DNA from 3 places in the Bacillus sp. PK6-025 genome. Region 2 is predicted to be linked to each of the others. Evidence: predicted binding sites of a transcription regulator. Region 2 holds the regulator's gene; each other region holds the start of a gene.

Region 1 (4,215 bases), 1.4 Mb from region 2:
TGCTTTATACGGGAAATGATGGCCTCCGTCTTTCATCATCTTGTATTGTTCATAAGCTTCCAATACAAGCAGGGTAAGAGGAATCACTTCCAGGCATGAGAAGACGGAACCGAGGCCGATCCAAACTTCGGAAGAACCGTTGTAATAGTAATGATGTCCGATCCCGATGACACCGCTCCCCAGCAGGATCGTCAGTTGAAAATAAAGCGTTCTGACGGTCGATTTTTTCGTAACCAGGTTCATTTGCACGAGCAAAAAGCCGATGACCACGACGGCAAAGACTTCAAAAATCCCTTCCACCCAAAGATGGATAATCCACCACCGCCAAAAATCCGACATTGTAATATTTGTGCCGGGATTAAAGAAAAAGGCTGCACCGTAAAACAGCGGAATGGCGATCGAAGAATAAAACAGCAGATGAATCAAACCGCCTTTATCAGATTCCCGCTTGAGGCCGCTCTTAATGCCTCTGAAAACGATAAACAGCCATATCAGCATGCCGAGTGCGAGAATGACCTGCCAGAAGCGGCCGAGTTCAATATATTCCATTCCTTGGTGGCCGAATAAGAACCAGTTGTTTCCTAAAAGGCCTTTCGCTCCGAGCCATTCGCCAGCCATGCTTCCGCCGACAAGGACGATCAGCGCCCAAAACAGAATATCGACAAGCAGCCCCTGCCTTTTCGGCTCGCGGCCTCCGACAAGCGGCGCTGCATAAATGCCCATACCGAGCCATGAAGTCGCAATCCAGAAGATCGCCAGCTGGAGGTGAAATCCCTTAGATATGCTGAATGGCAACATATCCCTGATCCAATCGATCCCAAAAAAGCTGTCCGGCTCAATATAATAGTGGGCAAGCAAAGCTCCGAACATGGCCTGAACAAAAAACAGCAGCGACACAACGGCGAAATATTTTCCGGTTTTAACCTGTGATGCCGTAAGCGGCTGTTTATCCAGATCAAATACCGGAAACGCCCCTTCCTGATAAGCCTCTTTCATTCCAAGCTTGTAACGGTAAAACACGAATAAAATAATGCCGACAAATAAAATAAGGATGGTGACGCTTGCGCCGCTCCACCAAACGGCGGCAAATGACATCGTGTTTCCGGCATCTTCATCATACGGCCAGTTGTTCGTGTACGTAATGTCGTCGCCAGGCCTTAATGTACTAGAAAGCCATGCCGTCCAGAAGATAAAATCGGAGATCTGCGTGATTTGGTCTTCGCTGTCAACCCACGCTCTGTCGCGTTTAGGCATGTGGCTTTCTTTAATTAAACCGGGCTCAAGCCCCCAGCCGTCTCCTTTTTTAAAGACATTGCGGTAATGATCACGCACTTGCTGCAATCCATAAACCTGCGCATCTGTCAGCTTCAATGTATCTGACGCGCGATTATAACGGTTTTTTCTCATTTCGCGGATGACTTGATTCCGGATGGTGGACTGCTTTTCATCTGAAAGTTGTTTAAAGCGCTTGCCGTATCGTGCCTCCGCCTTAAAATCCTGCATCCCTTCCGTATAGATTTTCAGGGCTTCGGCCGTGTAATCAGGCCCCATGTAAGATCCGTGCCCCAAAATCGTGCCATAATCCATCAGCGCGTATTTTTGAAATACGGCCTGACCGCCTGAAATGGACGATTTGGTCATGAGCACCTCTCCGTTTGGCCCGGACACTTCAACTGGTCTTGGTGCAAGTCCTTTGAAGATCCAATAGCCTCCCAAAAGCAGCACCGAAAAACTAACGATTAAAGTAAAGACGAGAACAGATTTCAAAAAACCGTTTTTCGATGCTTTTTTAACGGGCACCGTCTTTCTTTGAACTTCCATTGCGGTTCACTCCTTTTTTGATTTTGCATGTCCTAAGATACTGGATATGCAGCACACCGGTTGTGAACCAGATCACTTAAATAATGGCGGATTTGTGAACAAAATAAAAACAGGCTTTCCATCTGTTGTTCAATGGAAAGCCTTCATCTTATCCTTCAATTGCAGCCGTTCAGCCAGTCTGTATCATGTATGAAAATTCCGCTCCTGTCAGCTGTCAGCAGATTTTTCTTTTTCATTTCATTTAATGTGCGGTTAATCGTTTCCCTTGACGTTCCGACCATGTTCGCAAAATCCTGATTGGTAATGGGCAGGCTGATGTAGACCCCTTTTTCTTGAGGAATGCCGTGTTCTGCAGCGAGCTTCATTAATACATGCGTCAAGCGGTGCTGGACATCTTTTGAAATAAAACCCTGGATCCGCTCTTGCAAATCGAGAATCTTTTTCCCCATGATTTGCATCACTTTTATTGTCATTTCCGGATATTTCATCAAAAGTTCATTAAAATCAGCGATGCGGATTACGATCAACTCGGTTTCCTGAACGGCTTCGGCTGTTGCCGGGTATGGGGAGCGGTCAAAAAAGCCGACATGGGGAAACATGTCCCCGCTTTGCAGAATCGAAATCACTTGCTCATTGCCGTCTTCATCGATTTTAAAGGCTTTAACAAGACCGGATTTAATGAAGAATACCGCTTCCCTCTCTTCCCCTTCCATAAAAACAAACATTCTCGGCTGATAGGTGCGCTTGACCGCGATTTGCTCGATTTGTTTGAACTCTTCATCATTCAGCCCGCTGAAAATCATAAATTGCTTCAGAAACTCCATTGGTCTTTCAATCCCTTCGGTTTTGCTAAAGGAGAGCGCGTTGTCACAGACGGCGCTCCAGCGCAAAGAGCTCTTCTTCAATCGCCGCTGCCTTCTCTTCCACGACTCTGCGGCTGTCCTTCAGCGCCTGATTATAAAAGTAAGGGCCCAGCTTTTCCTTTACGAATTCAAACATTTGAATCGCCGCGATGTCTCCAACCTCTTCTCCCCTTTCTTCAACATAAAAGCGTTTGATTTCCTCGATGATCGCTTGCTTTTCTCCTTGCGTAAGCTTTATAAACATAAAAGCGGCACTCCTTTTTTTATTTTCATGATAAACGAAAAAGTCCGCAAATGAACCATTTATTTTTTACATCCGTTTACTATCCCTCACTTACCGATATTAAACACGAATCAAACGAATGACCGTGTGACGTAATTCACAATGTTTTTAAAAGACTTTTTGTAAGATAAACATGCTGATTGATTTATTCATTTTTCCCTTTGAAAGGAGCAAAAACGCAATGGTAAATCGTCAAAAAATACAATTACCGCTGCAGTCATTTAGTTTAGTCGCAGGATTTATGGTTTGGGTGTTGATTTCCTCTTTAATGCCCCACATTAAGCAGGACATCGCCCTGACAGACAGTGAGATCTCCCTTGTCACGGCCATTCCGGTCATACTCGGCTCGCTTCTGAGGATTCCGCTGGGATACTACACAAACAGATTCGGTGCGAGAATCACGTTCATGATCAGCTTTGTGCTGCTTCTGTTCCCGATTTTTTGGATCAGCACAGCCGATTCGCTGTTCGACTTGATCCTTGGCGGATTCTTCCTCGGCATCGGCGGAGCGGTCTTTTCCATCGGGGTCACATCATTGCCGAAATACTACCCTAAAGAAAAACACGGGTTTGTCAATGGGATCTACGGCGCCGGGAACGTCGGTACAGCGATTACCACGTTTGCCGCTCCTGTCGTAGCAAAGACAGCCGGGTGGGAAAATACGGTGCGGATGTACATCGTGTTAGTCGCCGTATTCGCTTTATTGAACTTTATCCTTGGAGATCGAAAAGAAACAAAAGTGACGGTTTCTGTAACAGAGCAAATGAAGGCAGTCTACCGAAATCAGACATTATGGTTTTTAAGCTTGTTTTACTTCATTACATTCGGATCTTTCGTCGCGTTTACGATTTATCTTCCGAACTTTCTTGTTAATCACTTCGGGCTTGATCCCGTTGATTCAGGGCTTAGAACCGCCGGATTTATCGCTGTCGCAACTTTTCTGAGGCCTGTCGGCGGCTGGCTCGCGGACAAATTCAACCCGCTGAAGCTGTTGATGTATGTATTTGCCGGCTGTACCTTGTCAGGGATTTTATTGGCCTTTTCACCCAGCCTCGGACTTTACGGATTTGGGGTATTAACCGTTGCCGTGTGCGCCGGTCTTGGAAACGGGATCATCTTTAAGCTTGTGCCGCTTTATTTTTCAAATCAGGCCGGCATCGTCAATGGGATTGTATCAGCGATGGGCGGCTTGGGAGGATTCTTCCCGCCACTCATCCTGTCAAGCGTTTTTCAGGCAACCGGCCATTA
Region 2 (4,215 bases):
TAGCGGTCATGGGACACAAATAATATCGTTCCCGGGTAATCGATCAAAGCGTTCTCCAAGACTTCCTTGCTGTCCAGGTCGAGATGGTTTGTCGGCTCATCAAGAATAAGGAAGTTCGCTTTTTGGAGCATCAGCTTGGCGAGGGCAAGCCTTGCTTTTTCGCCGCCGCTTAACGCGTGTATAGGTTTTAATACGTCTTCTCCCGAAAACAGGAAGTTGCCGAGGCAGGTCCGGATATCCTTTTCATTCATTTCCGGATAATCGTCCCAAAGCTCGTCAAGCACGCGTTTTGACGACGTCAATTCAGCCTGTTCCTGGTCATAGTAGCCGATTGAGACATGGGAGCCTGTCGCGATTGTTCCCGATACCGGCTGCAGCTTTTGAATCAATGCTTTTAAAAGGGTTGACTTGCCGATTCCGTTCGGTCCGACCAGTGCAACGCTTTCCCCGCGGGTGATGTGAAAGTTCAATGAACGGAGAAGCGGGGGCTGCTCCTGATAGCTTACTGTCAAGCCTTCCACCCGCAGTACATCGTTTCCGCTTTGCCTTGTAATTTCAAAGCGGAAAGACGCCGACTTTTCATCTCCGAGCGGTTTGTCCATGATCTCCATCCGTTCAAGCTGCTTTCGTCTGCTCTGCGCCCGTTTCGTCGTCGAAGCTCTAGCCAGATTCCGGTCGACGAACTCCTGCAGCTTGGTGATTTCGTCCTGCTGCTTTTCATAAAGCTTTGTTTCCTTTTCCAGCTGTTCGGCTTTTAATTGGAGATAAGAGCTGTAGTTCCCGGTATATTTTTTGCTTTGGGACCGGCTGATCTCGTAAACTTGGGTAACCACTTTGTCAAGAAAGTACCTGTCATGGGAAACGATTAAAATCGCTCCGCTGTAATTTTGCAAATATTGTTCAAGCCATGTCAGGGTATCGATATCCAAGTGGTTTGTCGGTTCGTCCAAAATGAGGAGGTCGGGTTTTGTCAAAAGCATTTTTCCGAGGGCAAGCCTTGTTTTTTGACCTCCGCTTAAGTCCTGGACGCGGACGGAGTCGTCAAATCCCGCAAAGCCGAGCCCGTGCATGACGGATCTGACCTCTGCCTCATATTGGTAGCCGCCTTTGTCCTTGAACTCCTGCTGAAGCCTGTCATACGTCTTCATCAATGATTCAAGCATGTCCGGTCCGGCCTGCGCCATCTTTTCCTCGATCGCGCGCATTTCTTGTTCCATTTTTTTCAGAAAATCAAATACCGACAGCAATTCCTCTTTGAGCGTCAGCTTGGAATCGAGGCCGGAATGCTGGTCAAGGTAGCCCATCGTCAAATCTTTCGGCTTGATGATGTCCCCCTTTTCATATGAAAGTTTTCCTGCGATAATCTTTAGAAGAGTCGATTTTCCGGCGCCGTTGCGTCCGACGATCGCAATCCGGTCCCGAGATCTGACTTCGAGTTTTATATTCGTTAAAATCGTATCGGCTCCAAACGATTTTGAAAGTTGGTTCACTTGTAAAATCATCATGATCTTTCACCTCTTGTCTGCTATTTTAAGTGTAGCCTATCACTGCGCAGTCAGCAAACATTAAGTGAAGTCTGGAAGATTTTAGCCAAAGAAAAAGACAGAATGAAAAAAATAGTGTATGATCGTTATAAGGAGAGTTCAGAACATGAATGAGTTTACACATTTTAATGAACAAGGCAGAGCCAAGATGGTTGATATAAGCGAAAAGGAAGCTTCAGTACGCACAGCTGCGGCTGTTTCAAGCGTGTCTATGAATCGAACAGTACATGAAAAAATCAAAAACCGGGAAATCGGAAAAGGCGATGTATTGTCGGTGGCGCAAGTGGCCGGAATCATGGCCGCAAAACAGACATCCGCCATCATCCCGATGTGCCATCCGATCGCTCTGAAAGGAGTCGACATCGCCTTTCGCTGGGAGGAGAAAGAACAGAAGAGCATCCTGCATATTCAATCTAAAGTGAAGACCAAAGGGAGCACAGGTGTGGAAATGGAAGCGTTAACTTCGGCCTCCGTATGTGCGCTGACCGTATATGACATGTGCAAAGCGGCGGATAAGGGAATGGTGATAGGACCGACCTTTCTTCTCGAAAAGACAGGCGGGAAAAACGGTGACTATAAAAGGGAAAAAGCTGATGTAGACATGGAGGATTAGTTTATGAACATGGATCATTCAAAAATTCCGCAAGCGACAGCGAAACGGTTGCCATTATATTATCGTTTTTTAAAAAACCTTCATGCATCCGGAAAACAGCGTGTATCTTCCGCTGAGCTGAGCGATGCCGTCAAAGTCGATTCTGCGACCATCCGCAGGGACTTCTCGTACTTCGGCGCGCTCGGAAAAAAAGGATACGGCTACAATGTCAATTATTTGCTGTCCTTTTTCAGAAAGACGCTTGATCAGGATGAAATGACGAACGTAACGCTCATTGGCGTGGGGAATTTGGGGACAGCCTTTCTCCATTACAATTTTATCAAAAATAATAATACAAAAATCGCCATGGCGTTTGACATCAATGAGGAAAAAATCGGAACCGAGGTCGGCGGTGTTCCCGTCTATGATCTGAATAGACTTGAAGAGCATATGACGGATGATATCCCCGTCGCCATTTTGACGGTACCGGCTCAAGCCGCACAGTCGATTACAGACAGGCTGGTGGAGCTTGGCATTAAAGGCATTCTTAATTTCACGCCGGCCCGCTTGAATGTGCCGGAACACATTCGCATTCATCATATAGATTTGGCGGTTGAACTTCAGTCGCTGGTGTATTTCATGAAACATTATTCAATGCAGGAAAAGTAAAACGGAAAACGAAAAATAAAGGAAAGGGGGCAGGCTTTATGCCAATCGGTCCTGGAAGCTTTATTTTAATTGTCGTGGTGGCGCTTCTGATATTCGGCCCGAAAAAACTTCCCGAGCTGGGAAGAGCAGCGGGAAACACGCTGAGGGAGTTTAAGAATGCGACAAAAGGTTTGGCTGACGACGATTCCGATAAAAAGAAAGAAGATCAGTAGGATAGGATGACATTTATGAAGGAAAGAGAAATGTCGCTGATAGAACATATCACAGAACTACGCAGACGGCTTGTGATCACTTTTTTCTTTTTTGTTTTATTTGTTGTGGCAGGCTTTTTATTGGCAAAGCCGCTGATTATCTATCTGCAGCAGACGGATGAAGCGAAGCTGCTGACGCTCAACGCGTTCAAGCTGACCGATCCTTTATTTGTGTACGTGCAGTTCGCTTTCATCATCGGCGCCGTCTTGACTTCGCCGCTTGTTTTATACCAGCTGTGGGCTTTCATTAGCCCGGGGCTGTATGAAAAAGAACGAAAAGTGACGCTCAGCTATATTCCGATATCGATTATTCTTTTTTTAGGCGGCATTGCCTTTTCTTACTTTATTTTATTTCCGTTTGTCGTGGACTTTATGACGAGAGTCTCAGATGATCTGAATGTCAACCAGGTCATCGGAATACACGAATATTTTCAGTTTCTGCTTCAGTTGACGCTTCCTTTTGGCTTATTGTTTCAGATGCCTGTGGTCATCATGTTTATCACAAGGCTCGGCCTCGTGACGCCGATGTTTTTGGCGAAAATCAGAAAATACGCATATTTTGTGTTGTTCGTCATCGCGGCCCTCATTACACCGCCTGAGCTTTTGTCGCATTTAATGGTCTCAGTGCCATTGCTCATTCTTTATGAAATCAGTATCGTGATTTCAAGAATATCCTACAGGCAGGCGCAAAAAACAATGATTCAAGAGGAAAATCAAGCGTTTTTGAACGACCATACTAAATAAGAGCCATTCTTTTTCAGAATGGCTCTTTTCCTTCACAAAAAAGGCTATTGATCTTTTCGTTTCATCTTGCCGGCCAGGGCGAACATTTTAAAGGAAATGCTGATATTATAGGCTGCGAAAAGCATCAGCAGGATCGTGTAAAAAGACCACATGCTTCCGGGCGAGGTTGCCGCCAGATATGTAAACAGCACACCCGTTAATAAATAAATCGCTCCCCAGAATTTAGGGCTTCTCATCATAGAAATCCTCCAATAATCATTTGCATTTTCTCGACGTGTTTCAAATATTCTTCAATAGGCTCCCGGAATGTCTGCAGTAAGACGACGAGCGTATTCATGGCGACATGGGCGAAAATAGGCACGATAATCCGGTTGGTTCTGACATATAAAAAGGAGAATGTGAATCCCATTGCTGT
Region 3 (4,215 bases), 880 kb from region 2:
CCATTTTAACGATGTCTTGATCAGGGAACAGCTCTTGAGGCGAGCAGATTCTCACGTCCATGCCGACTTTGGCGCCGCCGATGAGCAGGCTGTTTGCGACGTTGTTACGGCCGTCGCCGATATAGGTGAGTTTGATCCCTTTTACGCGTCCCGCATGTTCTTTCACTGTCATAAAGTCCGCAAGCATCTGAGTCGGATGCCATAAATCGGTCAGCCCGTTCCATACCGGCACACCGGAGTGCTCTGCCAGGGAAATCACTTTTTCATGTTCAAATCCGCGGAATTCAATTCCGTCGAACATGCGGCCGAGAACTTTGGCTGTGTCTTCGATCGATTCTTTTTTGCCGAGCTGAATGTCGTCTTTGCCCAAATATTCGGGATGCGCACCGAGGTCGATACAGGCTGTCGTGAAAGCGCAGCGCGTTCTTGTAGAAGGCTTTTCAAACAGCAAAGCGATGTTTTTACCTTCCAAATAGCGATGCTTGATGCCTTGCGCTTTTTTTTCTTTTAATTTTTGGGCGAGATCGAGCAAATAGAGGATTTCTTCTTCGGAAAAATCTTTTTCAGCTAAGTAGCTTCTGCCTTTTAAATCAATCGTTTGGTTCATGGATCTCTCTCCTTTTTCTTTAGGTTTGGCTATTTCACATCTTCGCGATAGAGCGGCATGCTCATGCAGCGCGGGCCGCCGCGTCCTCTTGAAAGCTCCCCGCTCGGGATTTCGATAACTTTAATGCCCTGTTCTCTCAAACATTCGTTAGAAATGTAATTCCGGTCATAGGTGACGACGACACCAGGAGCGATCGCGAGTGTATTGGAGCCGTCATTCCACTGCTCCCTGGCTGAAGCGATTTCGTCTCCGCCGCCGCAGAAGATCAAGTTGACATCTGAAAGGCCGAGCGTTCTTTTTAGCACTTCCGGCAGATTGTGTTCTTCAGTCGTACGAATGTCGTCTGCCGTTTCCCCTCTCTCAAGAACGAAGATCCGCATGTCTCCTTCAGGCCCCTGGATGGCGGGATGGATCGTGAATTGATCTCGGTCAACCATCGTGAAGACGGTATCTAAATGCATAAAGGCTCTGCTCTTCGGTATTTCGACGGCCAGTACGCGGCGAATCCGGCTCTGCCGCTGAAATAAGTTCCGGACAAGACGCTCGATCGCCTGAGCCGTTGTCCGTTCTGATACCCCGATCGCTACGGTATCTTCATTTAAGACAAGCTCATCTCCGCCTTCGATATTGAATTTGAAATCACGGTCAAGCCAAACCGGAATCTCATGCCCTTTAAAACGCGGGTGGTGATTGATAATGTAGCGCATAAACAGCGACTCTCTCCTGCGAGCAGGCTCTTTCATTTTGTTGATGGTCAGTCCGCTTCCGATGGCGGCCGCCGGATCTCTTGTGAAGTAAAGGTTTGGCATCGGATCGAGATAAAATGGATAATGGTCTTCCATCAGCTCATGAAGATGCGATTTCTTTTCGCGTTCCAGCTCATTTTTTCGAATGCCGCTCATCACATGTTCGACCATCGAATCGGCGTCAAAGGTGAGCAAGAACTCTTTCAGTCTGTCGTAAGCGCCGTTGATATCTGCTTTGCTTTCCGTTAACAGCTCATCGATAAACCGCTCGCGGATGAAAGCGTCATCCAGGGCTTCAGCCGTCAGCTTTTCTAAATAAAGAACTTCAACTCCCTGTTTCTTTAACGTTTCTGCAAATTGGTCATGCTCTTTTTGCACCGCTGGCAAAAAGGGAATATCGTCAAAGAGAAGCCTTTCCAGATATTCGGGTGTGAGGTTTTCCAGTTCCCGACCGGGCCGCTTCAGCATGACGGTTTTCAAAGGGCCGATTTCAGAGTAAACGTGTATCGGTGTTGTCATGATCATCCCGCCTCCTAAGCTCTTTTTGTTACATGTACAGCTTAAAACAGGAAGGAAAAGCGCGATGTGAAAGCGATAACAACGAAAACGTGATATATTTCACATGTTTTTTGATGAAGCAAAAACAAAAATGAATAATTATGATAAATCGAAAATGAGTCCTTGCAGGAGCAGAGAATAGAACGTATAAAACGTGTATATTTTTAAAGGGGATTTTTTGAAAAAATTTTTTTTGAGGGAAAAAAAGCTGATCCGGATGGCCGGATCAGCATAAGTGATCACAAAATGATTGGGCTGCCTCAGGCGATTGGGAAATCACAAGGCATGTATCGTTCCCGCATATACAGCCCAGCATTTCCGGGCTTCCCAGCTTATCAAGAAGGACGCCGATGGCATGGGCGTTGCCGGGCATTGTTTTAATAATGATCAAGTTGTCCGTCCGATGCACATGCAGGACAACGTCGGAGATTTTATCTTTTAATATTTTGGAAGGGTTGATGGATAAGGAAGCATTTGTCGTGTAGACAAGCTTTCCGTTTTCACCGGGCTGTTTCACAAGATACATTTCTTTAATATCGCGGGAAATGGTAGACTGCGAAACGGCGATGCCCCGTTTTTCCAGCAGGGATGCCAGCTGTTCCTGATTTTCTACCGGATGTTCGAGAATGGTTTGCTTGATGAGCCATTGCCGTTTTTGTTTGTTCATAAGAGCGCCTCCCAGGCAAAACACGTATATCTATTATTATAGGACGGTTTTATCGTCGGCAGATGGAAGCTATTTTACAAAAAAACAAATCTTTCAGGCTGTTAAAGGGGTTGATAGACCCCAAAATTTCACTTATAATGCTTGAAGATGACAAATTGATAACAGAGAAAAGGTGGTTTTCTAGGGTTCCGCAGTGGGTTCCGCGCTGGTCTGGTCCGAGAGAAAACACATAGCGAAGATATCGTTATGACACGGTGGGATAAAAGCCCAGGAGTTTTTGCTCTTAATCAAAGAGCTTCTCTCCGGGGCTTTTTTACTTTTTACAGGAAATCGACTACGAATAAGGAAGGGGATGCAGTTATGAAAAAGAAAGCAATGGATATGATCCTGATTGTTATAGGCGCATTTTTCTTTGCGTTAGCCGTGAATCTGTTCGCCATCCCGAATGACTTGGGAGAAGGCGGCGTCACGGGGATCACGCTGATTTTATACTACGTTTTTGAATGGTCTCCGGGCATCACAAACTTTGTGCTGAACGGCATTCTTCTGATTATCGGCTATCGCTTTTTGGATAAAAAAACGACGATTTATACCATCATTGCGGTGGCGGCCAATTCATTTTTTCTGCATGTTACTGAAGATTGGACGGTGCCGGCTGATGAAGTGATCATCAGCACGATCTTTGCCGGGGTATTTGCCGGCGTCGGCATCGGCATGATCATCCGTGTCGGCGGAACCACTGCCGGGTCTGCGATTCTCGCGAGAATCGCCAATAAATATTTCGACTGGAACATCAGCTATGCCTTGCTGATGATTGATTTAGTTGTCGTGTTCAGTTCCTACTTTATCATTGGTGCTGAAAAGCTGATGTTTACGATTGTCATGCTGTACATCGCCACAAAGGTCATGGATTTCATTATCGAAGGGCTCAACACGAAAAAAGCGATCACGATCATTTCTGAGCATAAAAACGAGATCGCCGCGCAGGTCAATACCTTGATGGACCGCGGCGTCACGATATTAACGGGACGCGGACACTATACGGGCGATTCCAAAGAAATTCTATACATTGTCATTAATAAACAAGAGCTGTCCATGCTCAAGAAAATTATAAGAAGCACAGATAAAAAAGCATTTGTCATCATCCACGATGTCAGGGATGTATTCGGCGAGGGATTTGTTGATATTTCAAAATAGGGGAAGGCTGCCGGCAGATGGCCGGGAGCCTTTTTGTATTCATCGGGTCGTGATTAGGGACAGATCGTCTGCTGGTTGGACGAATACGTGATCATTCACACTGCAAGTTTTATGCAGAAACCGGTTTCTGTGGTAAGGTAGATTGTGGCATGACTATCATTAATATAGAAATCCGCTTGCTGAAGTAAAGGAGGTCTATTATTTTTGGAACAGGGAGAAAAAAAGCCAATTGATGTGAAAAGCCGAATGTTCTTTAGAGTATGGGCTTTTGCGGGGACGGCAGGTTTCGGATTGGTCGGATTGTGGCTCTTTTATGAAGCAATAAAACTCGAATCGAAATATTCATTGCTTTACCTGGGAGTCGGACTTTTCGGGATCATCTATGGTTTGATTACTTTTCTAATGATATTTCCGGCCTTCACGAAAAAAGGAAACATCAT

What was found. The regulator Rex, encoded in region 2, represses fermentation and respiration genes when NADH is low (regulators of the CRP and FNR family bind a similar motif). The targets are predictions, from matches to a motif close to TTGTGAAATATTTCACAA.
Region 1: the regulator Rex is predicted to act here: its motif matches at 1,882-1,899, upstream of M1D67_RS10890 (nitric-oxide reductase large subunit).
Region 3: the regulator Rex is predicted to act here: its motif matches at 1,960-1,977, upstream of arcA (arginine deiminase).

What each region holds. Positions count from the first base shown of each region.
Region 1 is NZ_CP096509.1:2,076,328-2,080,542, reverse strand. Features, by position in the region: gene M1D67_RS10890 (nitric-oxide reductase large subunit) at 1-1,821, opposite strand, end outside; gene M1D67_RS10885 (Crp/Fnr family transcriptional regulator) at 1,977-2,645, opposite strand; gene M1D67_RS10880 (DUF2164 domain-containing protein) at 2,689-2,928, opposite strand; gene M1D67_RS10875 (nitrate/nitrite transporter) at 3,149-4,215, shown strand, end outside.
Region 2 is NZ_CP096509.1:642,713-646,927, forward strand. Features, by position in the region: gene M1D67_RS03250 (ABC-F family ATP-binding cassette domain-containing protein) at 1-1,505, opposite strand, end outside; gene moaC (cyclic pyranopterin monophosphate synthase MoaC) at 1,651-2,157, shown strand; gene M1D67_RS03260 (redox-sensing transcriptional repressor Rex) at 2,161-2,805, shown strand; gene M1D67_RS03265 (twin-arginine translocase TatA/TatE family subunit) at 2,844-3,017, shown strand; gene tatC (twin-arginine translocase subunit TatC) at 3,024-3,800, shown strand; gene M1D67_RS03275 (YdiK family protein) at 3,845-4,036, opposite strand; gene M1D67_RS03280 (CPBP family intramembrane glutamic endopeptidase) at 4,036-4,215, opposite strand, start outside.
Region 3 is NZ_CP096509.1:4,147,180-4,151,394, reverse strand. Features, by position in the region: gene argF (ornithine carbamoyltransferase) at 1-607, opposite strand, end outside; gene arcA (arginine deiminase) at 637-1,872, opposite strand; gene argR (arginine repressor) at 2,138-2,578, opposite strand; guanidine-I (ykkC/yxkD leader) riboswitch at 2,748-2,854, shown strand; gene M1D67_RS21220 (YitT family protein) at 2,939-3,775, shown strand; gene M1D67_RS21215 (YfjD family protein) at 4,022-4,215, shown strand, end outside.